Linked DNA regions of Flammeovirga yaeyamensis. The protein of the gene in region 2 interacts with the protein of the main gene of each other region in a pairwise test. Links are inferred from orthologs where the notes say so. Each region holds a gene or a part of one and is shown on either strand. Other genes may lie near its edges.

The links.
Region 1: the proteins of leuS (region 2) and ligA interact in binary tests that used the Escherichia coli proteins (3 or more experiments, as listed by UniProt). The link is inferred for Flammeovirga yaeyamensis from one-to-one orthologs.

The regions. Positions count from the first base shown.
Region 1 is NZ_CP076132.1:2,691,002-2,706,481, reverse strand. What follows is about bases 4,111-7,106. They hold ligA (NAD-dependent DNA ligase LigA), read right to left. Parts: upstream 6,622-7,106; coding sequence 4,600-6,621; downstream 4,111-4,599. Other genes in these bases: KMW28_RS10555 (ABC1 kinase family protein), read right to left, coding at 7,032-7,106; KMW28_RS10560 (HIT family protein), read right to left, coding at 6,642-7,031; KMW28_RS10570 (DUF6913 domain-containing protein), read right to left, coding at 4,111-4,597. Outside these bases: KMW28_RS10590 (hypothetical protein), read right to left, coding at 38-1,135; KMW28_RS10585 (DUF6588 family protein), read left to right, coding at 1,227-2,222; KMW28_RS10580 (aminotransferase class I/II-fold pyridoxal phosphate-dependent enzyme), read left to right, coding at 2,416-3,660; KMW28_RS10575 (histone H1), read left to right, coding at 3,818-3,994; more of KMW28_RS10570, read right to left, coding at 4,052-4,110; more of KMW28_RS10555, read right to left, coding at 7,107-8,702; translocation and assembly module lipoprotein TamL, read right to left, coding at 8,949-11,246; KMW28_RS10545 (translocation/assembly module TamB domain-containing protein), read right to left, coding at 11,236-15,480. UniProt on the Escherichia coli protein: DNA ligase that catalyzes the formation of phosphodiester linkages between 5'-phosphoryl and 3'-hydroxyl groups in double-stranded DNA using NAD as a coenzyme and as the energy source for the reaction.
Region 2 is NZ_CP076132.1:3,055,422-3,071,270, forward strand. Bases 8,413-11,777 are described here. They hold leuS (leucine--tRNA ligase), read left to right. Parts: upstream 8,413-8,802; coding sequence 8,803-11,577; downstream 11,578-11,777. Other genes in these bases: KMW28_RS12080 (3-oxoacyl-ACP synthase), read left to right, coding at 8,413-8,646; KMW28_RS12090 (TlpA family protein disulfide reductase), read left to right, coding at 11,714-11,777. Outside these bases: KMW28_RS12050 (AAA domain-containing protein), read left to right, coding at 1-1,401; KMW28_RS12055 (BamA/TamA family outer membrane protein), read right to left, coding at 1,404-2,519; KMW28_RS12060 (outer membrane beta-barrel protein), read right to left, coding at 2,519-3,193; KMW28_RS12065 (SEL1-like repeat protein), read left to right, coding at 3,316-5,343; KMW28_RS12070 (serpin family protein), read right to left, coding at 5,514-6,656; lysA (diaminopimelate decarboxylase), read left to right, coding at 6,798-8,078; more of KMW28_RS12080, read left to right, coding at 8,194-8,412; more of KMW28_RS12090, read left to right, coding at 11,778-13,054; KMW28_RS12095 (transglutaminase-like domain-containing protein), read left to right, coding at 13,203-14,393; KMW28_RS12100 (NUDIX domain-containing protein), read left to right, coding at 14,488-14,982; bifunctional pyr operon transcriptional regulator/uracil phosphoribosyltransferase PyrR, read left to right, coding at 15,037-15,576; KMW28_RS12110 (aspartate carbamoyltransferase catalytic subunit), read left to right, coding at 15,647-15,849.

The DNA.
Region 1 (15,480 bases), 360 kb from region 2 along the record:
TGTCATAGGCAATTTCATTTTAAACTAACTTTATTTACTACCAGCCCAATATTCTTTCAATACATTTCTGCATAATAATATATTCATTTTGAGGGCTGATTTGAAGGTTTTCAGTACTCTTTAAAATTTTCCAATCGTGTTTATTTTCATCATTTAATTCATCAGAAACACATATTATACCGTAAGGTTTTCCTTCACAAAATTCCTTCATATGGTCAATATACTGCTGATTTAAAGGTACAGCAAAGTAAAAATAATCGCAATACTGTGCCTTTGTTATAATTTTTGATTTAGATTTAGCAAAATCTTCTAAGTTAGTAACTACTTCAACTCCAATAAATTGAGGTCTTTCCTTAGTCATTTTATTGGGCTTGCATACAGAAAGAATATCAATTTCAGTATATGCACCTAAACGGAAACTAATAAGATGTTCATGCTTAAAAGTGAAATCTTCTTTAAATGTTCGCGCTAACCATTGTTCTGAACGTAAAGCATTAATAATATTGGCTCTAGCAACATTTTCTGAAGACACTTGATATTTTTCCATTTTCTTCAGATCTTCCCAATATTTATCTAAAGAATTAGCCTTAACGTGTTCATTTTTACTACTATCCTTTAAATCATAAGGAACAACGAATTGAGACTTTGATTTATCAGCTGCAATTGGAGTTTCTTCGGAACGTTTCCTACCTCTTTCAGTCTTCCCCCCTTTCAATGGTCTATATATGTTCCACAATTCTCTTAATTCATGACGCATATTTTCACCTGAAATCATCTTGTCTTTTACTTCATCAACTATACGTTGTGGAGCGATAGTTCTTACTTTACTAAATGTTTCTAATTGTTCAGGAGTTGTTTTTACTTTTGCTTCATCCATTTTATCCACATCATGAACCCCCAAAAGCTCTGCATATAATTTCGCACCAGAACGAGCACGCCACAAAGTGGATATATTAATTCCATTTTTTCGTGCTAATTCTTTAACATATTCAGTAAAAGATCTAGAACGCAATTTATAAAGCTGGTTAACTTCAATCTTATCCAATAACTTAGCTACTCTTAACCAATTACGTCTATCCTTTTGTATAAGAATTTCAAATTCTAACTCTATTTGTTCTAATTGATATAAATTCATAGTTGCAAGTTGCAACTATATATCAATAAAATCAACCTTTTTATTATCATTTTCTAACCTTTTTTGTATTTTCGGTTATACAATAATCATTTTGAAAAAATTACTACTCTTAATAGTCGTCATCTCTTGTTCACATCCTATTTTTTCTCAGGATGTATTATCTCTATTTGCGACTAAAGGTCCTATGGCTCAGCAAAGGAGTCTAGAAGTATTTAGAAGATATGCCACTCCCCTCTCCCAAAGTTATGCATGGTCTACAAGTTTGGGTTGGATGTATACTGCACGCCCTCACAGACCGATTGGCTTTGATATATCAATATCTAATGCAGGAGTTATTTTACCTGATAATGCTTTATATTATCGAGTAGATGATATTCAAGGAGTAAGAGTTATTTCAGGAGATAATAGTTTACCTACCTTTTTTGGTAGTAATACTCAAGAATCTGTAATTGGAATTATGAATGATGATGGTTCAGAGGCCGTGATTCCGGCAACACGGGGTATTAATATAAACTATGCATTACTACCTTCTATAAAGTTTGGACTTGGTGTAGGAAAGAATACTGAATTAATTGGTAGGCTTTTTCCAAAAGTGGAATACAATGGGATTGTCGTTAAAATGTGGGGAACAGGTATTAAACACAATATTGCCCAATGGTTTTTTAAAGAAAAGTCGCCATTTGATCTAAGTTTATTTGCTGGCTATACACAGTTAGAAGGACAATATCCTCTTCAAAATTCACAAGTTGCTCCGGTTGTTGATCCTGGATTCCTTCAGTTTGAAACCAAAGGCGGTAATTTTGAATGTATGCTTTCTAAAACATTCCCCCTACTCACTATATATACAAGCGCAGGTTATGTTTACACTAAAAATGAAACTTTATTAAACGGCAATTATACCTTATTACAATTAACCGAAGAATCATTAAACATACCTACAGACGGAGTACTTGATATATATAGGTTACAATCTTGGAAATTTAGTGCAGGTTTGATGTTTAAAATTGGTTTAGTTTATCTTAATGGTGATTACACTTATGGGTGGTCACATCAAATAAATGTGGGTTTAGGCCTTACATTAAAATAAATGCCTCTAATTTTTGTTAAGAATTCTTAAATGAAAGCAGATTATTACCCGTATAAAGGTTAAATAAACGATTTTTGTATTTGCGTTTAGAAAAACACGCTTAATTATCTATCCATTGATCGATATTATAAATTTTTCTAACATTAAGATTGTAATTATAATAATGTTTCAAACATTAAAATAAGACTATATCGTGGATTTATTTGAAAAACTTCTTCAGGATAGAGGACCGCTAGGGTCACATTCCAAAATGGCTCATGGTTATTATGCTTTCCCTAAACTTGAAGGAGAAATTGCTCCTCGCATGACCTTCAGAGGAAAAGAAGTATTGACGTGGAGTTTGAACAACTATCTTGGTTTAGCAAACCACCCTGAAATTAGAAAAGTTGATGCTGACGCGGCTGCTGAATATGGTTTGGCATACCCAATGGGTGCACGTATGATGTCTGGTAACTCTAACCTTATCGAAGAATTTGAATCAGAATTAAGTTCTTTCGTTGGTAAAGAGGATACAATGGTTTTAAACTTCGGTTACCAAGGTATCATGTCAGTTATCGATGCATTAATTGACAGAAAAGACGTTGTAGTATACGATTCAGAATGTCACGCTTGTATTATTGATGGTTTGAGAATGCATGTTGGTAAAAGATTTGTATTCCCTCACAATGATATCGAGAACTGTGAAAAACAACTACAAAGAGCAACTAAACTAGTTGAACAAACTGGTGGTGCAATTCTTTTGATTACTGAAGGTGTATTCGGTATGCTTGGTGATCAAGGTAAATTGAAAGAAATCGCAGATTTAAAAGATAAATATCAATTCCGTATGTTGGTAGACGACGCTCACGGATTTGGTACTTTAGGAAAAACTGGTGCTGGTGCTGGTGAAGAGCAAGGATGTCAAGATAAAATTGATATTTACTTCTCTACTTTCGCTAAGTCAATGGCTTCAGTAGGTGCATTCATTTCTTCTGACGAGCAAGTGATTGAGTATTTAAGATACAACACTCGTTCTCAAATTTTCGCCAAAACTTTACCTATGCCATTGGTAAAAGGTAACTTGAAGCGTTTAGAGATGTTACGTACAATGCCAGAGTTGAAAGACAAACTTTGGGAAATTTCTACTGCGTTACAAGACGGTTTGACTAAGAACGGTTTTAATATCGGTGAAACAGATACTCCTGTTACTCCAGTATTCTTACAAGGTGGTCAAAACGAGGCGGTAAACATGATTATGGACTTGAGAGAAAACTATAATATTTTCTGTTCAGTTGTAGTTTACCCTGTAGTTCCAAAAGACGTAATCATGTTACGCTTAATTCCTACAGCATCTCACTCTCTTGCTGATGTTGAAGAGACAATTACAGCTTTTAAAGCAGTTAAACATAAACTTGAATCTGGTGAGTATGCGAAAGCAGAACCACAAATTTTCTCTTAGTTAATTAAGATTCAATTTGATATTAAAAGGATAGGATTTTCGTATAAAAAACGAGGTTTTATCCTTTTTTTTGTGCCCTAAAATTGTGCTATTTAAAAGAAATTGTATAAATTGGGGTATATATATTTTAATTCATCGATAGAAATTTTTTAGTAAAATGGACAAATTCACAGAACTAAAAGAGCTTATCCAACAAACTGAAGAGGACGCTCAAAAATTCTACAACAACAAAGTTGCAGCGGCTGGAACTCGCGTAAGAAAAAACATGCAAGACATCAAAAAACTTGCTCAAGATATCCGTCTTGAAATCCAAGAGATCAAAAACAACGGTTAATTCCTGTTTGGATCACACGACAAAAAAAGGGGATGTTTCTAACAACATCCCCTTTTTTTATTTATGCATTCGATGTAAAATATCTACTGCTTCTCTTATCCTTTCTGTAAATGAAACTTGATCATAAGTTAATTTCATTTCGTGTGAATCCACATCTTGATGCTCACCCAAAGCCACTCTACAAATGGCATAAGATTGTGAAACTAATTGATCAAGAATTTTAGAAACACCATAAGTAAAAGAAAACAAATAATCGAATTCTTTTTTAATAAAATTCTCAATATTCGATTCAGGATTTTTCTTATTCCAATTTACTTTTGAAAGTGGAATTATTTTATAACCGAAAGGAACATCAAATTCTATTTTTTTCTCTTCTGTAATAAAAATAAACTCAATATTTTTTACCCCTTTTGGGAAAATTTTATCTACTATTTTACTTTCATTCAAAGTAGACCTTAATTGTTCACTGTCTTTTATATAAAATATAAGCCCAATAGATTTGGCATCATTCAGGGGAAATTTATTATGATGCTTTCTATCTTTATCTAATCGTTTGTTTATTAATTGATTACCAATTAATTTATTTTTAAAAAGTTCAATCATTCTTAGTTGTTTATCATTTCAGAAAATTCTTCTTCCGTTAAAACAGTAATACCTAATTCGGTAGCTTTTTTCAATTTAGAACCAGCCTTCTCTCCTGCAACAAGATAATCAACATTTTTGGAAATTGAAGTTTTTACACTTCCTCCATTTTGTTTAATTAAAGCATGCATTTCATTTCTAGAATAGATGCTAAACTTTCCTGTGCAGACAAAAGACTTACTTTCTAATGTATCTTTTACTTCTTGTTTTTCTAATTTAAATTTTAGACCAGCTGATTTAAGTTTATCCAAAAACTCTAGTTGCACATCAGAATTAAAAAACTTTTTAACCTCAACTGCAACTGTAGATCCAACATCATAAAGTTCAGCAATTTCTTCTTCAGTAGCTTCAGCTAACTTATCTATATCTGTAAATACTTCTGCTAATTTTTCTGATATTGTACTACCTACACTACGAATTCCTAGTGCAAATATGACTTGTTCATATGGTATGTTTTTAGATTCTTCAATACCTGACAACAGTTTATTTATAGACTTTTCTTTAAAACGATCTAATTGTGATAGTTTTTCTTCTGTTAAGCTATATAAATCACCGGCATCTTTTATTAATCCAATACTAATAAGCTGTTCAATTGTCTCACCACCTAAAGAGTCAATATTCATTGCTTTTCTACTTACAAAATGTTGGATTCTCCCTTTTATTTGTGGTGGACACTCATAATTTTTACAATAATGTTGAGCTTCTCCTTCTTTTCTTTCTAAAGTAGAATTACATGCAGGACAATTTTCAATATAATTGACTTTTGTAGCTCCTTCCCTCCTAGATGTTTTATCTACACCAGTAATTTTAGGTATAATCTCACCTCCTTTTTCAACGTAAACAACATCGTTGTAATGCAAATCTAGTCTTTCGATTTCGTTTGCATTATGTAGTGATGCTCTTCTAACCGTCGTTCCTGCCAATTGAACAGGTTCTAAATTTGCAACTGGTGTAATTGCCCCAGTTCTACCTACTTGATAGGTAATGGATAATAAAGGTGTTTTTGCCGCCTCAGCTTTATATTTATAAGCTATTGCCCATCTTGGACTTTTGGCAGTGTTACCTAATTTTTTATGTAAATCCATTTGATTTACCTTAATAACTACTCCATCTGTTTCAAGAGGCAAATCTTTTCTTTTTTGATCCCAAGAAGTGATATAATCCCAAACTTTATCGATATCACTGTTGATTTCAAAAGTATCTGGAATATTAAACCCCCAAGCTTTTAGCCTTAAAAGTCCATCGTAGTGAGATGTAATTTTCTCATAATCAGAAGCAATTTGATAAGCATACATATCTAATTTTTTCTCAGCGACTTTCTTGGGATCTAACTGCTTAAGTGCACCTGCAGCGGCATTTCTTGGATTAGCAAGTAATGGCTGTTCTTTATTTCCTTTTTGTCTACGAATCTCATTCTCTACAGAGATTTTTAAATTATTCTCTTCAAAGGAATTTTTACTCATAAACACCTCTCCTCTCACTTCAAGAATATCAGGAAATTCACCTGTCAACTGTAGAGGAATACTCTTAATTGTTCTAGCATTTTTAGTAATGTCATCACCTTTAATACCATCACCTCTGGTAACTGCTCTAACTAAAATACCATTTTCATATGTTAGACTTAGTGCAACACCATCATATTTAAGTTCACAGACATATTCCACTTGATCAAGATTAATATCTTTTTTTATTCTATCATCAAAATCAGTTAGATCTTCTTTATCATAAGTATTTGATAAAGATAACATTGGAATTGCGTGTGCTACATTTTCAAAGTTTTGGGATACTTCACCACCCACTCTTTGAGAAGGTGAGGTAACTTTTAATAATTCTGGATAATCTGATTCTAATTGAATCAATTCATTCATCATTATATCAAATTCCTGATCTGATATATCAGGTGCACCTTCTCTATATTTTTTATCTAAATCATGTATTTGATTAGATAATTCTTCAACTCTTTGCTCCGCCTCTTTGAAAGTCATAATCTATGAGATTTCCTTAATTATAATTGTTCTCTAATTTTTGATGCAATCTCTGCTAACTCCTCATTGTCTAATTTTAATTTATGCTCAAAATTCATATCAGACATTCCATTAATAGGAATTAAGTGCATATGTGCATGAGGTACTTCTAATCCAATAACAGCATGTCCTACTCTATTACATGGGAATACTGCTTTTATTGCTTTTGAAACTTTCTTAGCTGCTACATATAAGCCTGCTAATGTTTCATCATCTAAATCAAACATATCGTCCACTTCTTTTTTAGGAACGATGAGTGTATGCCCCTTTTGTACCGGAAATATATCTAAAAAAGCATAATAGTTTTCATCTTCATAAACTTTATGTGAAGGGATGTCTCCTGCTATGATTTTTGTAAAAATAGATGCCATTTATATTTTATTTTTTGGTTTAATAACTAAATAAATAATCATGAAAAATGCACTTAGAAAGCCAATTGTACTAAGAAAAGGCATTCCAAGAAAATTTCTACTTGAATATGGAATTGGAGCATTCATGATTAATGCTGAGGTAACCAATAAAGCAGATATTAAGATCACAATATTTAAGTTAGAAGCAGCTTCTTTTCTTTGTTGAATGAGTGGTTCCAATCCTTTGTGATCAATGTTTATAGACAATTTACCTGTTCTCGTTTTCTTTAAAATATACCTCACTTCCATAGGAAGATTGTAGAATAAAGAAGATAATTGGTAAAAAGTATAATAAAAGTCTGAGCTTAAATTCTTAAATGAGAATTGTTCTTGAGCCAATTTTTTTGCGTACGGTTCAATTTCAGGTAAAACCTCTAAATCTGGTGAAATAACATTTATAATACCTTCTAAAATAGCTAAGGCACGTAAAATGAGAAATATTGAACCGGGTACAGCAAGGCTATGCTTGTAAATAATTTCTTGTAAAGCAGTGGTTACCTCAGCCATTGTAGCGTCTTCGTTACCATGAGTATAGTAACGATCAACCATGTTGTTTAAATCTTGTTCTAGTGCTTTACTGTCTTCATGATCAGTTTCTTTTGCAATGCGCCTCAAGTGAAGTGCCATTCCTCTAGCATCATTTCGAGACATTGAAGCCAAGAAATTAGCAAGACCAAATCGTTGATATTTAGATAATCGGCCAATCATACCGAAATCAATAAGAATAATTTTTCCATCAGGTCGTACCAGGACATTACCTGGATGCGGATCTGCATGGAAAAATCCCTGCTCAAAAATTTGATCTAAATATATATTCATTCCCGAAGTAGCAACATCTTTTAATGAAAGCCCCCAGGATTTAATAGTTCTAACATCAGTGATTTTGCAACCACTTACATATTCCATCACTAATAATTTTTTCGTGGTATACTCTAAATGAGCATAGGGAATATGAACATGATCTTTATCTTTATTTGCTCTCCTAAACTGAACTAGATTTTTAGCTTCTATTGTATAATCCAATTCACTAACTATACTCTCCTCAAAAGTTTCAACTACTTCATCTGGATTTAAAAGTCCGTGTCTAAGGAAAAAAGCATGCGTATGTTTTACGAATTCTTTTAATAGCCTCAAGTCAGTAAGGATTTGCTCGTAAGCACCCGGACGTTGAATTTTTAATACAACATCTTTCCCATCTTTTAAGCGAGCACGGTGAACTTGACCGATACTGGCAGCACCAAGTGGTTTATTATCAAAAAAGGATACAAAATCGTTAAGATTCATTCCTGTTTCTTTTTCGACAATGGCTATCGCTTCTTCTTCTGAAAATGGAGGGACATTGTCCTGTAATTTTTGGAATTCCTCAATTAAATCTTGAGGTAAAATATCAGGACGATTACTTAGAGTTTGAGCAAACTTAATAAAGGTTGGACCTAATTCTTCTACTACAAGTCTAAACCTTTCAGCACGACTAAACTTAAGTACAGGTTTATTATCTCTTTTCCAATCATCAATAGGTACAAAACGTTTTAAAGAAGTAGTTGAAACTACATCTTCAAATCCGTATTTCAACAAGATTTTAATGATTTGCTGAAGTCGTTGTATATTTTTTACTTTGGTGGAAAAAAGCATCTAAAAAAATAAAAGAGTCAAAACAATTTTTGTCTTCTGTTTATAAAAATAGAAAAAATTAATTATAAGCAGTAATATCAATTTGATAAGACAATTATTTATTCTTCACTACAATTTAATGATCCTATTTTGAAATAATATTATAAACAGATAATTCTTCAACCTAATTTAAATAAAATTAGGTTTAAAATATTATTTGCTAAAAAAGTATACGCTTAATAGTAAAATATAACCTTTAAAATTGATTTAGAATGGGTATCCAATGGCTAAGTTAAATACAAGTTGATTCCAAGACGGCTTTTTTATGACCCATTGATCTCCATCATCTGGAGTATAAGGAACTCTAAAAGGCATGGCAAAATCTAGTCGTAAAACAAAGAATTGAACATCGACTCTTAAGCCTACTCCTCCACCAACAGCTAATTCATCTAAGACTTTTCCTACTTCAAATTCCCCTCCTTCACGTTCAGGATCTTCGGATGCTAACCAAACGTTACCATAATCAACAAAAGCTGCTAACTTTAAATATTGGTGTAAATCATAACGATACTCTACACTACCTTCTAATTTAATATCACCAGCATGTTGGCTAAAAGAATTTGCATCTTTATCATCAGAAGGTTTATAGCTACCTGGTCCTAGAGTTCTTGATCTAAATGCTCTAAGGGAGTTAGGTCCTCCAACAAAATATTGCTTTACAAAAGGAAGGAATGTGGAGTTACCCCACGGCACTGAATAACCTGCAACAAGTCTAGTAGCGATGGATCCTTTTTCCGTAGTTTTAAAATAAAATCTTAAATCATTTGTCAGTTTTACATATTGAGAGAAAGGATTACCCAAGATTTGATATTGCCCAGTTTCCTGATTTTTTTCAATACCTGTGGCTTGCATAATACCATACCACATATTACCTGAAATATCTATGTTCCCTTTATAGTAAAAACTACTGTTTCTTACCTTTTTATCCCATGATGGTGCATATTCAAACGTATAATTTGAACCTAATATAAACTGATTTCTAAATGTCTCTGCAAGGGAAGGAAAGGCATCAGCAATATCAGTCCCATCGGTTGAAGATGTAGCTTGATAACTGATAGCAACAGGGTTTAATGTATGTCTAATTTTTTCGTTTGTTCTCCAATCAAAACCATAACTTGTATTGAAATAGTTTAGTGAATAAGACGGGAAAAAGTGATATCTTTTAAATCCTAACCCAAAATTGGTATATGGAATATAAAAATCACCACCAGGTCGAACATCGAAAGGTGCTATTACTCTTGGAATAGATAATTTTGTATCGAAACCATACCAAAAGATCACATCTACACCATTTGTATTCCCTCCGAACTGTTTTTGTATACCAGTAAAGAGTGTCACAGAGAATCTTTCAGCACCTCCAAAAGTATTTCTATTTTTCCATGTAAAGTCTAACTCTGGTCCGGTGTAACCTGTTGACCAAGTAGACATCGATAATTCTGTAGAAACAGAATGCAAGGTTACCTGAGACATCTTTGCATTCACTTTCATTTTCCCTTTATAAGGATCTAGAGTTTCCTTTGGCTCAAATTCCATATTGACATATTTGAAAACCCCTAAACCAGAGAATTGCTTTAATGATGCCTGATGATCATGTCTAGAATAGGTTTCTCCTGCTCTTAATTGAAGTGTTTCATTCAGAATTTTTGGCTTTAAGTTTACAGGATCACCATAATAAACTATCCCACTATCCACATCTACTTTTTGATGATTTCTCTTAGAAACATTCAAACCATCTAAGTCAAAATCAGGTTGTAGAATAACGGTATCAATTTCATATTGGCGTTTTACCTTATCAGGCATTTCCTTGAAATAGGCATAGACATTAATGGTTCTGTCTTCATTTGCAGAATCTAGATCAAACATCAAATAGTTGGAACTGAAGTAGTAATAACCACTATCTTTCAGTGCCGTATTTATTCTTGTTCTTTCATCCCTAAACGCTTGAAGGGAATAGCGATTTCCTTTTTTTAGAATTGATTTGCTACTTAAATTTTTAATCTTTCTATTAAAAGGGTTTTTATCCTCTAAATTCCAATTCACACTATCTAAGACATAAGGTTTATCTCTTACCACAACATAGTAATCAACTGATGTAGATTTTGACGCTGAATCTTGAATGTTTTTGTATTTAACCCTTGATCCAAAGTACCCATTGTTGTTTAGTGATGCTTGGATTAGCTCCACTGTTTTTTTCGTGAGGTTTTCGTCGTAATACACAGGCTTTTCCCCAAACGCTTTGTTCAATCCTTTCTTTAAGCCTTTTGGTCTTTTCGCATTTTCAGCTTTAAAATGATACCATGCAGCATTTTTCTTATTAGGTGCAATAGATAAATTTTCTGATAGTATATACTTGAGATCTTCATCAATCTTAATACTATCAGGGGTATCGTATTTTATCTGAGCGCCTGTATAAAAACTTTTATCCTCTTCGATGTATTTTGTGATACTACATCCAAAAAGTAAAAAAGTGAAGCATATTATTATAAAATATCTATTAGTTGTCATTGTCTGCTAATAAGCTATTTAATGATTCTTCTCTATGAAAAAATGGAATAAAAGTATCCATATATGAAGATGATTTCTCTGAATTACTAGATGAATCACTTTCTACAGGAATTTCATTTATGGTTGAATCCGGAAGTGTATTTATTGAAGTGCTGTCTATTTCAACAGCAGGCTTCATACCTCCAGAAGAAGTAGAATCAGGTTTCGCTGGTTTCATTCCGCCACCTGATGAGGTTGAATCTTTTGGTGAAGCCATCATACCTCCTCCAGTATTTGACCTCTTGATCATACCCAACCTTTTTCTAACATCTTTTCTTTTATCAAGATTTCTGATGAATAATTCTTTCCCCTGATTATAATCCTTCGTGAATACTATTGAAACTCCTGTCTTAAATACATCCGGTGTGAAATATTGAGCGTCAATAGATCTAAATAACCTATTTTTAAGCGTCCCATCTGTAAGGAGATTGTATTCTAAGAGGAAATCGGTGTTAAAGGTATTCGATGAATTTGATGCTTCATTACCATTTACCGCTACTTTACCTCCAACAGATACACTTAAACGATCATTGAAAAGGTTTTTCTTTAAAGTTACTCCAACGTCAGTTCTATTTGATGAACCACCTTTGTCATTATTCTGAGAATAAGAATCAACATCAAAATTCACATCAACAAAGCCGTTGGTTAAATTATTAGTTACATTATTCAATTGCTGACTGATGATCGAACTTACAGATCCTGCTACCATATCAGTAGTTGAAGCTCCATCTCCACCAGCATCATTTAAAAATGTACCTAAAATCAATAGTGCAAATACCTGTTTATTTAATTGAGATTCATCCTGATTTAAATTTTCGACTGCAGTCTCAATTTTATCACCACCTTGACTACCCTCTGGATATTCTAATTTAAATGATAATTCAGGAGTGATCACATCACCTCTCATATTCATATATACCTTGAAAGGCCTTTTGGATTTGTACTTATTGGTTTCACTCTGACTGATCAGGTTGGCAACTAATGGATATGGTGAAGTACTAATCTCATAGATAGCAGTCATATTTGCTTGTGGATTGTAGGGATCACCTGTCCAAAGTACAGAACTTCCTTTTTCTAATAATAACTTTTTATTCATCAACTGATAAAAAGTCATGCTGTAATCTCCTTCTGTTACTTGATATTGGCCTGACATCACTAAATCCCCTCCAGCATCCATTCTTAAATTCAAAGTTCCGCCTCCTACTAAGGTTAATGCATCCCCAGCTCTTGGGTCGATTACTATTCTAAAAGAAGATTGATTATCAATATTAATTTTAGCATTCAATTCATAATTGTCAGACTTCTTTTTGATATTAGTTGTATCTTCTTCAGCTATAAATTCAATAATATCATCTCCTGTTTCTACATCACCTAAACCTCCATCTATGTAGACATAAGTTAGGTTGGTACCTCTTGAAATACGAATATCAGAATCGATAATCAAATGATCTATTGGACCTTTGATTGAAGTTAAATTACCAATGATCAATTGACCGAAGTATTCGGGATTATCTTTCACTGTTGAATTAATTAAGACGATATCATCAGCAGAGAATTTTAAATCAAAATCCATGCTCTGATAATCTGTTGTAACTATACTACCTCCAAGTAAAGCTAAGTGATCATGTATGTCTCTAAATCCAAATTTGTTGAAGTGAATACCTTTATCATCAAATGTTGCATCACCATCTAAACCATATAAAGTTAGGTTTAGCATATCAACAGTAAAAGTTGGATGATACATATTGATGCTACCTCTGACATATAATGGAGCAGAACCACCACCTTTTACCTTCATGTCTCCTTTAAATCCACCAGATAAATCTGATAAATAACCAAACGAAAGTTTTTCGAAAGGTTTTATTAAAAGGGAATCAATAGTCATTGTTAAATCCAAGGGAGCAATCGTATCTGCCATATTAAATGTGGCGTCTGATCTCATATTACCTATAGGACCATTAATTACTGTATGGTTTTCATAAATATTGATGTCTGTTGTATTCTTAGCAGTATTTTTAATAGTAGCAATGATGTTATTGAAGAAACCGAAACCATCGATAATTAGATTTGAATTAAGTTTACCTCCAGAAGATATGTCTCCTATTTCTACATCCATATTAATATCACCATTGATGAGGGATGTATCATTCTGGCTATTGTAAGTCAGTTTATCTAAAGAATAATCTTTTATCTCGAATTTGTATACGGTATCTTTTTCATCGTACTGAGAAGTATATAAATTTATTTCTTGTTGATCCTGTTTTAAGCGAACATTGCTTACATAAGGAAGTCCACCATCTGATAAAATATAGTTTTCCTTATTCACATCCCACTTCATTCCATTCACTATGAATTTATCTTCTAAATTAAATCGATATGTGGTAGAATCTAGAATTAATTCTCCTCCGGCCCATAGCCATTCTTTTGATAAATCTTCTGTCTTACCTTGTGTTATAAAAGTCAGATCATTGTCTTTAGCTTCTCCATTAAGACTCCAATGATGTAATGCATATTCCTCGTACCCCAACATTTGAAGTAATCTAAATCCGACATCATATTTTAAGGAAATACCATTAGCATGTAATGATAAATATGTAGAATCAAGATCAATATCAGAATAAGTTATTCTTGGTAGAAGAACATCAAAATCGAATTTATTAGTAGAGGCATCGAAAAGGAAATCACATTTGCTTAAAACCAATGAGTCCAATCCTTCTATAAAACCATTGGTCAGTAGTTCGGAATCTGTCAATTTTAAATAGCCTGACATTTTGCCATTTGATGGTGGCAATTGACCAATCATATCTCTTGATGAAATGTATTGTGAAAAATACCTTTCCAAAACTACAGATAATGAATCCAAAGGTAAATCAGAATTTATGGCACCTTCAATATGAGGAGCGACTAGATTACCTGCAATATGTGTTGAATCTAATTCTGCATGCAATTTGATTTCATCAAAAGTGTAAGTGTCTTTACCATCGTAAAAATATAAATCCTCAACTTTTAAGGTAGAATTCAAATCCTTGATATCGAAACCTCGAGTATCAGAATCTATTATCATTCCTATAGTTAGTGTGTCTTCGTAAAAATTGAGTTTCAAAAAGTCTAAGTGTTCAATTTTACCATGAATATCTGCAATAGGGACTTCTTGATTCATGTCAATAAAACCATTAAGGTCGAATTGAGCACCATCTCCTTTGGTTTTCGCATCCCATTTAACAGCCATTCGGTCTACATCTAAGTTGGCTTTTAATCCACCATAATCGTAATTATTATAGATAGCTTCTTTGAGATGGAAAGTAATTAAAGCCTTTAGATCCTTTTCAGGATCAAAACCTTTACCTACAGCTGTCAAATAAGTACTTACTTCACCGATTGTGCTGTCCTTTAAAATTTTTCCAACTTCTAAATTATAGGTGTTAGTTTTGATTTTATACTCATCTTCATTTAATAAGTAATATTCTAAATCAAAAGCTCCATACTCATCTAGTGCCAATTTCATGTCCCCAGATAAATCCGTTGGGTGTCCTTTTACCTTTAAATTACCCACTATATGTTTTGGTAAATCAAATGACTCTTTTAACGTATCATCGAGATTGATATTTATAAGAGGGGTTGTATAAAAGTTTAGAGAATCGATTTTTACGGCGAAGTATAGAGAATCTTCGCTCATTACATCTTTCAATTCTATATCAAAATCTGTTTCTAAACCTAAATTTGAATTTATTTTACCCTCTTTGATGGACATTTCTTTTGTATTCCCTTTGGCTATTAAACTACCATCCACATAAGATGTCAAGTAAGGAGCAATTACAGAATCTTTTTTAAGTGTTGGATCAAAGATTAATGCATCAGAAAATGTCAAATGAGATCGTTTTAAGTGATTATCAAATTGAAGATCGTCTATATAGTCTCCTATTTGATATAAATTGGTGAATCGCAATTTCAAATCATTTAGTAAAAAGCTATTATTCACTTCAACCAACAATTCCCTTAACTCAAGACTTTGTGGTTGAACATCTATATATGAGGACAAACTATTGATACTTAAACCAGATTTTTCGACCATATCAAAATGCTCTAGGTCGATATAAATCTGTTGATCGTTGACCTTAATATCAGTAGTTGAAAGGTTGGTCTTAGAAATGAAAATATGTTTTGCATCAAAACCTTCAACATTCTTATAAAGGTG
Region 2 (15,849 bases):
GAAAGCCCTTCAACTTCAAAAATCTATCCTTTCCAACTCCCACAATTAAACGATAGTCAAAACGATGCCTTAATGCACGTACTTGCCGCTGATCAAATTGGCGTAATTCATGGCCCTCCCGGTACAGGTAAGACGACTACTTTAGTGGAATGTGTACATCAGGAACTCAAAAAGAAACAACAAATTCTAGTTTGTGCACCTAGTAACGCTGCTGTGGACCTATTAACTGAAAAGCTATCCGAAAAAGGAATCAATGTCGTGCGATTAGGACACCCTGCCCGTGTCGATGAAAAAATATTAAATCAGACGCTTGATGTTAAAATCAAAAAGCACCAACGATACAAGGAACTAAAGGCAATAAAACAGCAGGAAACTTTACATAGAGATGCGGCTAGAAAATTCAAAAGAAATTTTGGACCTGATCAAAGAAGAGAACGAAAAGCACTCTATCAAGAAGCGAATCAATTAAGAAAAGAGATCAGATCACTATCAGAATATATTTCTAAAGATGTAATCGATAATGCTCAAGTAATATCATGTACTCTTGTTGGATCTACTACTCCAATGTTAAGAGGAAGACGTTTTGAAGTAGCTTATATAGATGAAGCAGGTCAGGCATTAGAAGCTGCATGTTGGATCCCTATTTTAAAATCAAATAAAATCATTTTTGCAGGAGACCATCAACAATTACCTCCCACTATAAAGTCGATTCAAGCGGCTAAAAAAGGGCTAGAATATACTCTTTTTGAAAGAATCATTGATCATAAAAATGTGGATAAAATGTTGAAGACTCAATATCGTATGCACAAGGATATTATGGCTTTCTCCTCTAAATATTTTTATGATAATCAATTAGACGCTTTTTCAACTAATGCCGAATGGAAGATGTTTGATGATGATCAGCCTATGGAATTTATTGATACAGCGGGAACAGGCTATGAAGAAAAAGTAAATCCAGAATCATTAAGTACTTACAATATTGAGGAAGCCAATTTATTAATTCTTCATCTCAAAAATTATCTGATACAGCTTCAAGAAGCTCCAAATAATATTGGTATCATCACTCCTTATTCTGCACAAGTCAAAGTGCTCAGAAGAGCATTATACCAATCGGATATTTCTGATGAAATCAAAGAAGTGATCAATATTAATACTGTAGATTCCTTCCAAGGACAGGAAAGAGAGATTATCTATATAAGTATGGTAAGATCTAATCCTGATGGTGAAATTGGTTTTTTAGCTAATGCTAGAAGAATGAATGTTGCGATGACAAGAGCACAGAAAAAGTTAGTCATGATAGGCGATTCTGCTACCATCACCAGAAATAAATATTATGCAGAAATGTTTGATTTCGTTAATGAAATTGGAGCCTATAGAAGTGCTTTTGAGTTTATATATTAATATTAAAAAGCTTCATTAACTCCAAAATAAACACCTGTACCAAGATCTCTATTGACACCTACATCCAAACGGATAAGGGTGTCATTTTTCTTTAAGAACTTGTATCGGATTCCGCCTCCACCTGAAAATTTAAGCCCATTGAATAAATCCAATACAGTAGGACCTACTTCTCCAAAGGCACAAAAGGCATTTATTCTCCAACGTTGATGTATTTTATACCTCATTTCTACTTGGCAAGTATACAATTGATCATCAATATATCTACCTCTAAAGTATCCTCTCATACGATCGCCCCCACCTAACCAAGATTGATGTTGAAAAGGAACGTCTCCATAAGAATTCTCTAAATAGGCTCGTGTGGCTAAAGTCATTTTATCACTAAGTGCAAAATATTTTCTTAGATCAATGATATATTTATTAAATGAATAGGTACTACCTAAAACTCTACTGGCAAACCATGTATTCATCTGAAAATAGTTGCCTGTGTTTGGAGAAAAAATATTATCTCTATCATCAAAATTAAAGATAAATCCAAGTCCACTTATTTGGGCGCCTTCACTTCCTGGAATAGAATCGCTATCCATCATTCCTCCCTCTTGTTTTTCTAAAAAAGTATCTCTCTGAAAACGGTATTGTACTCCAAAGTTAAGATCAGATTCAGGTAAACGCTTAAGAATATCCGCTCGAATCATCACCGTACTCATATTGTACTCTTCTTTATCAGATTCTTTGGCATCGGGACCTATTCCCCAAAAAGAGTTGGGAAAGATTTTATATTTAAATGCGGCATCAAAGTAATAGTTTCCTTCTTTAAAAAAGAGTTTAGGATTCACATCTATGATAAACTGATTTTCTGCAGTGTAAATCGCATCAATCATCATAGAACTTTGCCTTAAATTGAATTTATTGATCTTATCAAGATAAAAAAACTGAAGTCCTCCACCTATACCAAAACTTGTTTCTGGAGTATAGAAAATGATAGGTAAACCAATAATTTGAGTCGATTTACTGATCCTCATTGTATCTGTTTCTATCAAAGCATTTTCTTTAGTGTTCTGCCCTAATAAAGTAATAGAAAAGAACATTATACTGATGAATGTGATTAATTTAATTTTCATTAGTTCTTTCTATCGTGTAATAAAATAACAAATCCAACCCTAAATGAGACATGTAATTCTGTATATTCGGAATGCTCTACGGTATTTAAAATCTTGTCAGTATTTTCCCCTGAAAGCCTATAAATATTGTAATTTAAGCCTATATCGATACCAAAATGTTGTTTTACTAAATAAGTAAATCCTACTCCTAAACCACCTCCAAAAATATTTCCTTCAAAAGACTGATTAATTGGAGTTGGTTGTTGTAAATAGCTAGACTCAACAAAATTTCTACCGTAAGTTAATAAAGCCTCAGGGTATATTCCTCCATTAGACATTTTTGTCAAATACCTTCTAAAAACGACACTCATTTTAAAATATTCTTGATTCGTCGCAATTAGATTGTCAATACTTTTTTTATTCATTTCTAATCTACCGCCAAGACTAAAATTATCTCTTAAAAAGAAATGGGCATCGGTCTTTAAATCAAAGCCAGTCTGCACTCCTTGAACGGGTGATTTTAGATCTTGATCATAAAAATTTATGGCATCTGTGGAAGATGATAAAGACAACAAAACCCTCCCTTTCTTAAAAGATGTCCCTAACGAATCTTGAGCAAAGTTATCATGGGGAAATAAAAGAATAACTAAGCTGAAAAGGGAAATAAATTTAGAAGCTGAATATGCTTTACTCACTATTTAATTTGATTTTAGAATTTTTTTAAAAAAAATCTCCTACAAATATAAGAAAATGCCTCTTCTAATAGTTATAGTTGTATAGTTATAAATACGTTTCTATTGCAGAGCTTAAATAAAGCATGATAAATTTTAATAATAGTGTACTCAATCTCACAACATTCCTATTATTATTAACTCAGTTTACTGTTTTTAGTCAAGATATAGATCAACTAAAAAAACAAGCAAAGTTTAATAATGATGCCGAAAGTTATTATCAACTTGGGTTGATATATCAAAAAGGTGAGATTGAAAAAGTAAACATGAAGAAAGCATCCGCTAATTATGAGAAAGCGGCTATTCTTGGTCATGTAGATGCTTCCTTGGCCCTAGCTAAAATTAAAAAAGAAAAAGAAGATTATGGGACCACAGTTAAATTACTCAAAATCGCTTCAGATGGAAAATCAAAAGAAGCAAGTATTGAATTAGGTAACCTTTATGAAGAAGGAAAATATGTAACCAAAGATAAAAACTCAGCCATTTTTTATTATCTGAGAGCCTGGAAAGAAGGCGATGAATCTGTAAAAGCTAAACTTGAAGAATTAAAACTAGAAAACTACAACCAAAAAGACAGTGATGTAAACTACCAAGAATATATGAGCCAAAATGGTTCTTCAGCATCAGACTATTTTCTTGGTATGACTTACCTAAATGGTAAAGAAGTTCCTAAAGATTTAAATAAAAGTTTCTCGTATTTCAAAAAGGCTGCAGACAATGGTCATGCAAAAGCCGCTTACGAAGTCGGGTTATTTTATAAAGAAGGATTGGCAGGAACCAAAGATTCGAAATTAGCCTGTACCTATTTTCTTAAAGCAGCCAATGAAGGAATTCGTGAAGCTGATTTAATACTTAGAGAAATGGACCCTACCACTTTAATGGATTCCGAGAATATGGATTTCTTAAAGTATCAAGCAATATCTCTTAATAAGGCTGAGGCTCAATTTAAGTTATTTGATATTTATACTAAGGAGAAGAATTATAAAAAAGCATTGGAAATGTGTCAGCGTGCTGCCTTACAGGATTTCCAACCTGCTATGTTAGAACTTTCTGATATGTATGAAGAAGGAAAGCCTCCTGTTCGCAAAAGTCTAAATTCTGCTTTTAAGTGGAGAAGACAAGCTGCTTATGTTGGTTCAGATACAGCAGAATATTTATTGGGTAAGATGTATCATGAAGGTCTTGGTGTTCAGAAAAGTGAGGAAAGAGCCGTAAAGTGGTATATAAAAGCTGCCAATCACGGTATTGCATCAGCTGCTGTAGCACTTGAAAAAATCAATGTAGCTCAATATTTGGATGCATCTGATCTTGAATATGCAACATATCGTGCCAATCAAGGAGATTCAGAAGCTCAGCTTATGCTCGGAAAATATTATTACAATGATAATAAAGCAACGGCAATCGCTTGGTTAAACAAGGCAAGTGATCAGCAATTGGCCGAAGCTGAACTTTATCTTGGAGATATTTATAAGGATGGTAAATGTCAGACTATAGCAGATCCTCAAAAAGCGGAAGAACATTATAAGAAAGCTTTATCATTGGGTAGTTCTGAAGCCAATCTTCGTATGGCTTTATTGTATTCTGAGCATCAACAGTTAAATGAAAAAACGTTGACGGCTAGAGGAGCAAATAGTGAAAGACAAGCCATGCAATACGCCAATGCTTACATGGTCTCTTCCACTCTTCCTACAAAAAATAATACAACTCCAGATCCTTCTGCTTATTTATTGATGGGTGACATCCATAATAACAATAACAAAAAAGTACAAGCGATTAAGCAATATGATTTATACATTAAATCTTTTGATGAGATAGACGGTAATCACCAAGAACTGATCACTGTTTTTAATAAACAGGCCAATGCTTATGCAAACATTGGCGAACTTAATAGTGCCTTATTACAAATTGATATTGCACTTGCAAAAGCTGACGATTTCAGTCAAACTAAAGGGTTCAAAGAAAATTATTCTCAAATAAAAGCAGAGTTGTTCTACACACAAGCCAAGCTATTATTTGATAAAGGAGATAAATACAAAGCTTGTAATGTTTTTCAGAAAGCAAAAGCCTTAGGTGTTGATATTGAGAAAAAATATGAAGATCTTTGTTTAAACTAAAGATCGGAATTATACTACAGTCAGTTTTACTTCAGGCTTGATTTATAAATAGATAAAATAATTTTTTAATGATATATCGTTAAGTGAAAAAATTAAATGTATTAATACTCATTGTATGACTACAAATTTTTTCATCCCAATCACAATTATTCTATTGAGATTGGGATTTTTTATTTCCCAAGAAATGTACCCATAAAGAGATATGCATCCGTAGCTTTTTCTCTGATGATGAAAATAAAAGGTCTATTAAAATAATATTCTTGTTTTTCTGGCTGTATTGCTGAACGACTTACTGCAACAGAGGTAACAGCTGCGGCTTCAGTCCCCCACTCATTAAACTCTAATACTGTTTTATGCATCACTTTTGAAACAAATAAATAATCTGTTTCATTTTTAATTAATGCTGAAAAATCAGACTGTCCGGGTAAAAAGACTCTTTCAATTCCACATTTTTTTAAAGCAGGAATTAAATCATTGGAAAATGACATTTTGACTTTAGGCATTTTAAAATAAACCTCTTCTTCGGTCATCAGTTTCTGATATTCTTTTACTTTTTTCTTTGATATATCCGAAGACATGAATGAATCAATACTTTCCTTTGTTGGCATGATAAGCAATAATTCCGTCTTATTATCATCAAATTCCAAAGAGGCCACTTTTAAACTATCTGTACTGTAGCACTTAATTTTTCTGTTTAAATCAAATAAATAATCCAACTCTTTGATTTCCCCACTAGGTAAATTGAAATCTCCTTTCTTAGTATCTTTTTCTTGAAACTGTTTCTTCCATGGGGTTTTCATCAAAATTGTATTGATAAGAAGCATTCTATCATCTTTTTCAATACTAGAAACTATTTCTTTGATTTTCCCTTCCGTCTTTTCGTTTACATAATTGTTGATATTGTTTTTTACTAGATTCGCATTAGAAAAGGACATCGACTTTATATATAAATCAAAATAAGTCTGTAATTCTTTCTTAGTGTTTGATTTAACAGTATAACTTTTATCTAACCATAAAGCGTTATGAACTGAATAGAAAGTAGAATTAAAGGTGATTTTATTCCTCAACATACTATTAAACTTCACATATTCTTCTGCTTTCTTTACTCCAAGTTGTTGGTTTATTTCAGTTTGTGCCCCTTCATCGACACATAGATCCAACATACCTAATGCCGAATTAATACTAAAATTAGAGATCAAAGTGTTCTTTTGGGGACTATAAACTTCTCTAAATAAGTCAAATTCATTTTGAGAGAAACCGTTAAAAAATGTACTAAGGCTAATAATTAATGTGAGTTGAAAGTATTTTAGCATATCAGTTTTAAAAAATACCAATTGTTACGAATAAAACAACTAGTGTTATTTTTGTCAATTTAATATAATAATATGGAGTAGTACAAAAATCTCTCTACTTTTGTCAAATAGAAAAATTATCACATACAATAATTTCCAAAGATGGAATTAAAAAATTCAACATATACCATTCAGGGCGTACCTGTAACAGATATTGCAGAACAGTTTCAAACACCTGTTTATGTTTATGATGCAGATAAAATCATCAACCAGATTCAAACACTTAGAGGTGCTTTTTCTGGTGTAAATTTACGCATTAAATACGCTATGAAATCTTTATCTAATTTAAGTATTCTTAAATTGGTAAAGGAATATGGTGTGGATTTGGATTGTGTATCGATTCAAGAAGTTTTGCTAGGTATTGAAGCTGGCTTCCCTAAAGAGAGAATATTATTTACTCCTAACTCTGTTTCATTCGAAGAGATTCAAGAAGCAGTTGAGTTGGGTGTAGTAATCAATATAGATAATATCGCAGTTTTAGAACACTTTGGTGATGTTTACCAAGATACAGTTCCTTGTGCGATTCGTATCAACCCGCATATTACTGCCGGCGGAAATGCGAAAATCCAAGTAGGTCATATCGGATCTAAATTTGGTATTTCCATCTTCCAAATGTCGCATGTAAAGAAAGTGGTCGAAAGCCATAACATCAACGTTGTAGGTCTTCATATGCACTCAGGATCTGATATTTTGGATTCAGAAGTATTCTTGATGGCTGCCAACGTAATGTTCGATTGTGCAAAAGACTTCCCTAACCTACAGTTTATCGATATGGGTTCTGGATTTAAAGTAGCCTACAAAGAGGGTGATATTGTAACTAATATCCCTGAATTGGGTAAAAAGATGTCAGCTGCTTTCCAAGAATTCTGTAAAAACTACGGCCGTGAACTTGAATTATGGTTTGAGCCTGGTAAATATTTAGTTTCTGAGTCAGGTCATTTATTGACTAAAGTGAATGTATTAAAACACTCTCCTGCTGCAGTATTTGCAGGGGTTGATTCAGGATTGAACCACTTGATCCGTCCAATGATGTACGATGCTTACCATCACATTTTAAATGTATCAAACCCGTCTGCTCCAAAAAGAGTTTATGATGTTGTTGGATACATTTGTGAAACAGATACTTTTGGATACGATCGTAAAATCAGTGAAATTAAAGTAGGCGATATCTTATCTATCGAAAACGCTGGGGCTTATTCTTATAGCATGGCTTCGAACTACAACTCACGTTTTAGACCTGCTGAGGTATTAGTTTATAATGGCCAACCTCATTTAATTAGAGAAAGAGAAACACTTCAAGACCTTATTAGAGGTCAAAAAGATATCTTTTCTGACATCGAAATTAATGTAAAATCTTCTGAGGAAGAGAAAGCAGCAAAATAGATATTAGAAAACATCCCATATAGAAAAAGGCTTACTTCGGTATGCCTTTTTTGTTTTATGATGATTTCAATTAAAAAAATTACTAGATTCAATCCCCTATTATTAATTTTGATGTATGAACAAAGACTTTAAATTAAAACTCAAAGAACATTGCAAAGAAATTGTTGTTCAAAAAATAAAATCTGCTGAAGAAGCGATGAACTCTGCTCAAAATTCTGCCAATGCAGAAACGAGAAGTACAGCAGGAGATAAACATGATACAGCCCGTGCGATGGCGCACTTAGAAAAAGAAAAGATGGGTGAGCAACTTTCACAAAATCTTCAACTTTTAAGGGTGATGGAAGAGTTAAAAGAAACTGATGCAAAAACAGTTGGCCCCGGAAGTTTAGTGGTCACCAATGTTGGAATGTATTATTTATCTATCAGTTTGGGTCAAGTGAAATTCGAGAATCAAATGGTCTTTGTTATTTCTACTCAATCCCCTATTGGACGATTGTTTGTTGGAAAATCAAAAGAGGAAGAAGTAATGTTTAATGGTCGAAAATTTATCATTAAAGAGGTCATATAATTAACGTTTATTTTTTTCTTTTTTGAAAATCGAAGATTCAATCCCCTATTACATTTATCAAACCGTAATTATTTATATCTTTGCTTGATTTTTTTGTGAGGAAACTCCGGAATTATCATCAAGTAGAATTTTATTTTTTAGAATACAACATACAGTATGTCTGAATTCAACCATATTGATTTTGAGCCGAAATGGCAAAAGTACTGGCAAGACAACAATATCTATAAAGTAGATATTGACTCTGATAAGCCAAAATATTACGCATTGGACATGTTCCCGTACCCTTCAGGAGCAGGTCTTCACGTAGGTCACCCTCTAGGATATATCGCATCGGATATCGTTTCACGTTTTAAAAGGCTGAAAGGATTTAATGTGCTACACCCAATGGGATTTGACTCTTTTGGTCTTCCTGCAGAGCAATATGCGATCGAAACTGGTCAGCACCCTGCAATTACAACAGAGTCAAACATCAGTACTTTCAAAAGCCAATTCAACAAAATTGGTAACAGTTACGATTGGGATCGTGAGGTTCAGACATCATCTCCTGACTACTACAGATGGACACAATGGATTTTCCAACAATTGTTCAACTCTTGGTACGACAAGGATGCTAACAAAGCAAAAGACATTTCTGAATTAGTAGCTCACTTCGAAGCAAACGGTACTGAAGGTATCAATGCTGAATGTGATGATAACGCTACACAATTCACAGCTGACGAATGGAAATCATTCAATGCTAAATCTCAAGCTGAAGTTTTACTTCAGTACCGTTTAACTTTCTTATCTGAAGCGATGGTAAACTGGTGTCCTGCATTGGGTACAGTATTAGCCAACGATGAAGTGAAAGATGGTGTTTCTGAAAGAGGTGGACACCCAGTTGAGCGTAAGAAAATGAAACAATGGATGATGCGTATTACAGCTTACGCTGATCGTCTATTAAATAACTTAGATGGATTGAACTGGTCGGATGCATTGAAAGAAATGCAACGTAACTGGATTGGTAAATCTATCGGATGTGAAATCGACTTTAAAGTTGTTGATAAAGACATCACATTAACTGCATTTACAACAAGAGTAGATACTACTTTCGGTGTAACTTATGTAGTTCTTGCTCCAGAACATGAGTTAATTCCTGAATTAACTACTGCTGAGCAAAAAGAAGCAGTAGATGCCTATGTTGAAACTGCTAAAAACAGATCAGAGAGAGAGCGTCAATCGGATGTAAAAACGGTTTCTGGTGTGTTTACTGGTTCTTATGTAATCAACCCATTAACTGGAGAAAAAACTCCTCTATGGATTGCTGATTATGTATTGGCGGGATACGGAACAGGTGTTGTAATGGCCGTTCCTTCATCAGATGATCGTGACTTCCGTTTTGCCAATCACTTCGATTTACCAATCGTGAGAGTGATTGAAGGAACTGAAGACATGGAAGATCCAACTGAAGTCAAAAAAGGTAAAATGATCAACTCTGGTTTCTTGAATGGCTTAGAGTCAGACGAGGCGATCAAAGTTGCTATCGATAAATTAGTAGAAGCAGGTCAAGGAAAAGCGAAAGTAAACTTCCGTATCCGTGATGCTGTATTCTCACGTCAACGTTATTGGGGTGAGCCAGTTCCAGTATATTTTGATGAAAACGGTATTCCTCAATTGGTTCCAGACGAGCAACTTCCTTTGGATTTACCAGAAGTAGAGAAATACTTACCTACACCTGAAGGTGATCCTCCATTAGGAAATGCTAAAGACTGGAAATTTGATGGTAAATTCGGTTACGAATTAACGACAATGCCAGGTTGGGCAGGTTCTTCTTGGTACTTCTTACGTTACATGGATCCTCAAAACAAAGAGGCATTTGTATCTAAAGAAGCTGCTGAGTATTGGAATCAAGTGGACTTATACGTTGGTGGTACTGAGCACGCAACTGGTCACTTATTGTACTCTAGATTCTGGAACATGTTCTTGTTTGACATGGGCTTCATCAACCATGAAGAGCCATTCCAAAGAATCGTAAACCAAGGTATGATCCAAGGTCGTTCGAACTTTGTTTACAGAGTAAAAGGTACTAACCAATTCGTATCTCACGGATTGAAAAAAAACTATGATGTTCAACCGTTATATGTTGATGTAAACATCGTAGAAAATGATGTTTTAGACACTGAGAAATTCAAGCAATGGCGTCAAGATTATGCTAACGCTGAATTTATCTTGGAAGACGGTAAATACATCTGTGGTCACGTTGTAGAAAAGATGTCAAAATCGAAATACAATGTGGTGAATCCAGACGTAGTAATTGAGAAATATGGTGCTGACACACTTCGTTTATACGAAATGTTCTTAGGACCACTTGAGCAATCGAAGCCATGGTCGATGCAAGGTATCGACGGTGTTTGGAAATTCCTTCGTAAGCTATGGAGATTATTCTACAGTGACGCTGGTGAATTATTAGTGGTTGATGGAAAAGCAACTCCTGAAGAATTGAAAATCTTACACAAGACGATCAAGAAAGCAGGTGAAGATATGGAAAGCTTGAGCTTGAACACTACAGTTCCTGCTTACATGGTATGTGTTAATGAGTTAGCTGCTGCAAAATGTCATAAGAAAGAGGTATTGGAGCAATTACTAGTGATCCTATCTCCTTTCGCTCCACACATTGCTGAAGAATTATGGCAAACGGCTTTGGGTAAAACTACCTCGATTGTAACTGAAGAATTCCCATCGTTTGATGCATCGTTGCTTGTTGAAGCTTCACATACTTACCCTGTATCTATCAACGGTAAGATGAGAGTGAAATTGGATTTACCAATTGATATTTCTCAAGAAGAAGCCAAAGAAGCCGTATTTGCTAATGAAATAGTTCAAAAATGGATAGAGGATAAACCTATCAAAAAATTCATCTTTGTTCCAAAGAGAATTGTAAACGTGGTGGTTTAATCATTTCCTAAATAATATTGAAAACGGATGCGTGAAAATGTATCCGTTTTTTTATGTTCAGATAATTATAAAAATTGGCATAATAATTCTACTACTCGCTCTAGACCATAATTCTTTATTTAAAAAACAAGCAAACATGAAAAACTGCTATTTTTTTATTTTGATGATTTTCTTTATTAGTTGTGCTAAAAAGGAAAATTCTCTAGTGTATCAAAACCCCAACTCAAGTGATATAAAACTGGTAATGAACAGTGCATTATCACATTCTGAAATTGAAATCCCATCACATATAGAAGGAAATCAAATCCACTATACAATTGATAAAAATGCTTTCATCACTTTAAAAGATGGTGATTTAGAAATAGAATTCTTCGCTACCCCCTCTGGTTCAAGTGAGATTATTAGAGAAGAAAATAATCAATTTGTATTTAAAGGTGATCTAGGGAATTACAATCAAAGTGTATTTAATATACAAGCTAAGTTTGATCACTTTTTAGAAAACAATGTCCTCAGAAATACACAAAAGGAGGAATTGGAAGAAAAGATATCTCAATTAAAAAGTGATTTGATCAAAGAGATTCCAACGGATATAACCCAACAACAACAATTAGAAATTAAAGAAATGATTGCACTTGATGCTGCATTTTTACACATCAAGCATGCTATACAAACAGGGTATGGTCGACAAAAAGACTATAGTATACCTGAGCAATATGATATTCAAAATTTTAATATCGATATTCTAGAAAAATTATATGACGAGAACTTCAATTACTTATCATATTACATTCCGAATTATCTAAACTTGATGTTCCTTAACGATGAGATCTATCAGTTAGCTGGTGAATTCTATTTTGACTTAAGAACAGACGAATTTCAGAATTTAGATATAGAACCTCGTTTAAAAGAGATGTTTATCGCTTCTACAATAGCAGAGTCAATTAACACTCAAGGATTAAAAGACAACAACGAAGCGTCCTTATATCAGTTCTTACACGATTATCCAGATTACTCTCATAAAGAAGAATTAATCGCAACTTTGAAAAACAATTCCACTATGAAAGATGGGAATGTTGCCCCTATCATTCATGCATTTGATGCGAATGGAGAAATATTTCATTTAAAAAATCATGAAGGCAAAGTAGTATATATTAATGTATGGGCGACTTGGAATGAGAACTTCAATCAACAAATAAAAGATATTAAAGCTTTAAAGTCGAAATACGAAGGGCAAGACATTGAGATCATCTCCCTATCTGTAGACCGTGATCAACAACATTGGAAAGACTATATTGACTATTCAGGTGAGATTAAAAACAATATTTGGACTTCTAAAGTAGATCAGTTTTACAGTAATTATAAAGTCTACACTGTCCCTCGTTTTATTCTAATTGATAAAAACGGGAAATTAATAAATAGCTTTGCTCCCGCTCCTGATTCCAAAGAATTAGACGATTTGATTGCAGAAGCACTTTAATAAAAACATTATATACTTCAACAAAAGATGCACAAACGTGCATCTTTTGTTTTTTAATAGACTATTAATAAGTAATAACATTCATAAACACTCAAAAACACGAATAAATTGTAGATTACAGTATTATTTGAACCTATTATCAATGAAAATGAAAAAGTTATTACTTGTATTGTCGAGTTTACTATTCGTTTTTGGATGCTCTCCATCCAAAAAAATTGATGCACAATACGTAGAAGACCTTAACATCGCTTTAACTAAAGCTGGAGAAAACAGAGCTGAACTACAATTAGCAATTGATGAAATGTCGCAGGATAAGGTAAATGCAATGGCTTTTTTGATTGCCTATATGCCTGAGAGAGATTTAAAAACATTATCTGCCGAATATCTAATTAAGAATGTTAATCTGGCGTATAAGGCTAAAAACGAATTCCCTTGGGGAAATGAAATTCCAGATTCTGTATTTTACAATGATGTTCTTCCGTATGCTTTAATGAACGAAAGAAGAGATGATTGGAGAGAAGATTTCTACAATCGTTTCGCTCCTATCGTAAAAGATTGCAAAACTATGGAAGAGGCGATTACCATTATTAATGATACAATTATTGATGTGGTGAAAGTAAAATATTCTACAGAAAGAGAAAAGCCGGACCAATCTCCTTATGAGTCAATTGACCAAGGTTTAGCTTCTTGTTCTGGTTTATCTGTATTATTAGCAGATGCTTTTAGAAGTGTCGGTATTCCAACACGTTTAGCAGGTACACCAAACTGGACAACAAAAGAAGGCAACCATAACTGGAACGAAGTATGGCTAAAAGGACAATGGTATTTTACTGAATACTATCCATCTGGATTAGATAAATCATGGTTCTTGGCAGACGCAGGTGTGGCAGATACTAAAGACCCAAAACATTGGATTTATGCTTCCTCATGGAAACCCGCTCAATACGATTTCCCTTTGGTTTGGGATTACGATATTAAATACGTTCATGCACATAATGTAACGGATAGATATATTGATCTTTGGCACAAAGAACAAGCTCAAAATGTGGGTAAGGAAGGTAAAGTAGCCGTAAGAATCAAAATGTTCAAAAATAAGGCTTGTACTTTAATTAGTGATAATCGTGTGGAAACTGAAGTGACAATTTCTGCCGATAGGAAAATCATTGAAAGTGGTAAAACAGCAGGTCCTTTAAAAGACATGAATGATATTTTACAATTCTATTTGGATAAAAATAAAACCTATCAGATGACGTATTTTGATAGCAAGGGAAATCCTGTGACTAAATCGTTAGCTGTTGAGGCTGATAACATGGAACTTACACTTTATAAGGAAATATAGAACGAGGAGTTCTCAATTTACACCTAAACTAAAAAGTACTTGAGCAATCGAGTACTTTTTTTTATTCTCATTTCTTTGATTTAATTTCGAGGTCATGAAAAATGACAAAGCTGTAGAACAAACTTTTGGACACAGACTAAGGGTAAGAGTCTGTGGAGTGCTAGTTGAAGGAGAAAAAATTTTGATGGCTGTTCACAGAGGTATTGGTCCGAATGGTATCTTCTGGGCTCCTCCTGGTGGTGGTTTAGAATATGGAGAAACAGTCGATGATGCTTTGAAAAGGGAATTTTTAGAAGAGACCGGATTAGAAATTGAATTAAAAAAGCATTTATTTACTCATGAGTTCCATGATCTCCCATTACATGGTATTGAATTATTTTTTTTAGTTGAAAAAACGGGTGGAGTTCTAAAAATTGGTCATGATCCTGAAATGGAAGAGCAAATACTTGAAAATATGGTTTTTATCGACTTCAAAGAACTTGCTCAAAAACCAAAAGAAGAGAAGCATCATTTATTTAGACATTGTAATTCGTTAAAAGAACTCATCAATATGCAAGGTTTTTACAGCAATTTAAGAGAAAATTTGTAAACTTGTAAGATAGAATAAATAGGTAACAATTCCTGTTGAATTTCTAAAGATATAATGGCAAAAGTAAGCATATTACACGGACAGCTACTGGACATTACAATCAGTAGATTGAGTCAGCAACTTATAGAGAACCATGGTGATTTCTCAAACACTGTGATTATTGGGTTGCAACAAGGAGGAATTATTCTTTCAGAGAGAATAAGACAAAGAATTAAGGAGATGGAGAATATCGATGTCCCTTGTGGTCAATTGGATATTACTTTCCATAGAGACGATTTCCGTAGAAGAGAAAATATCCTTACCCCAAGTAAGACTGAAATTCCTTTTCTTATTGAAAATATGAAAGTGATTTTAGTAGATGATGTCATCTTCACTGGTCGTTCTATCCGTTCCGCATTAGATGCTATGATGGCTTTCGGAAGACCTCAAAAAGTTGAGTTACTTTGTTTAATCGACAGAAAGTATAGTCGCGATTTACCAATCGAACCAACTTATGTTGGCAAGGTAGTCAATTCTATACAATCACAATATATCACTGCAGAGTGGAAGGAAGAGGGTCATGATGATGATAATTTATGGCTTATCAACCAATAGATATTAACGGCTTTCAATAGATGGCCGTTTTTTTTAGATTCAGAAAAAGAGATAGAAATATATATATATAATGTTAAGTACGAAACACCTACTTGGAATTAAAGACCTTACAAGAGAAGACTTAGAATTGATATTTTCTACTGCTGATCAGTTCAAAGAAGTCATTAATAGACCGATCAAAAAGGTTCCTTCTCTTAGAGACATCACTATCGCCAACATCTTCTTCGAGAACTCTACTCGAACTAAACTATCTTTTGAATTAGCTGAAAAACG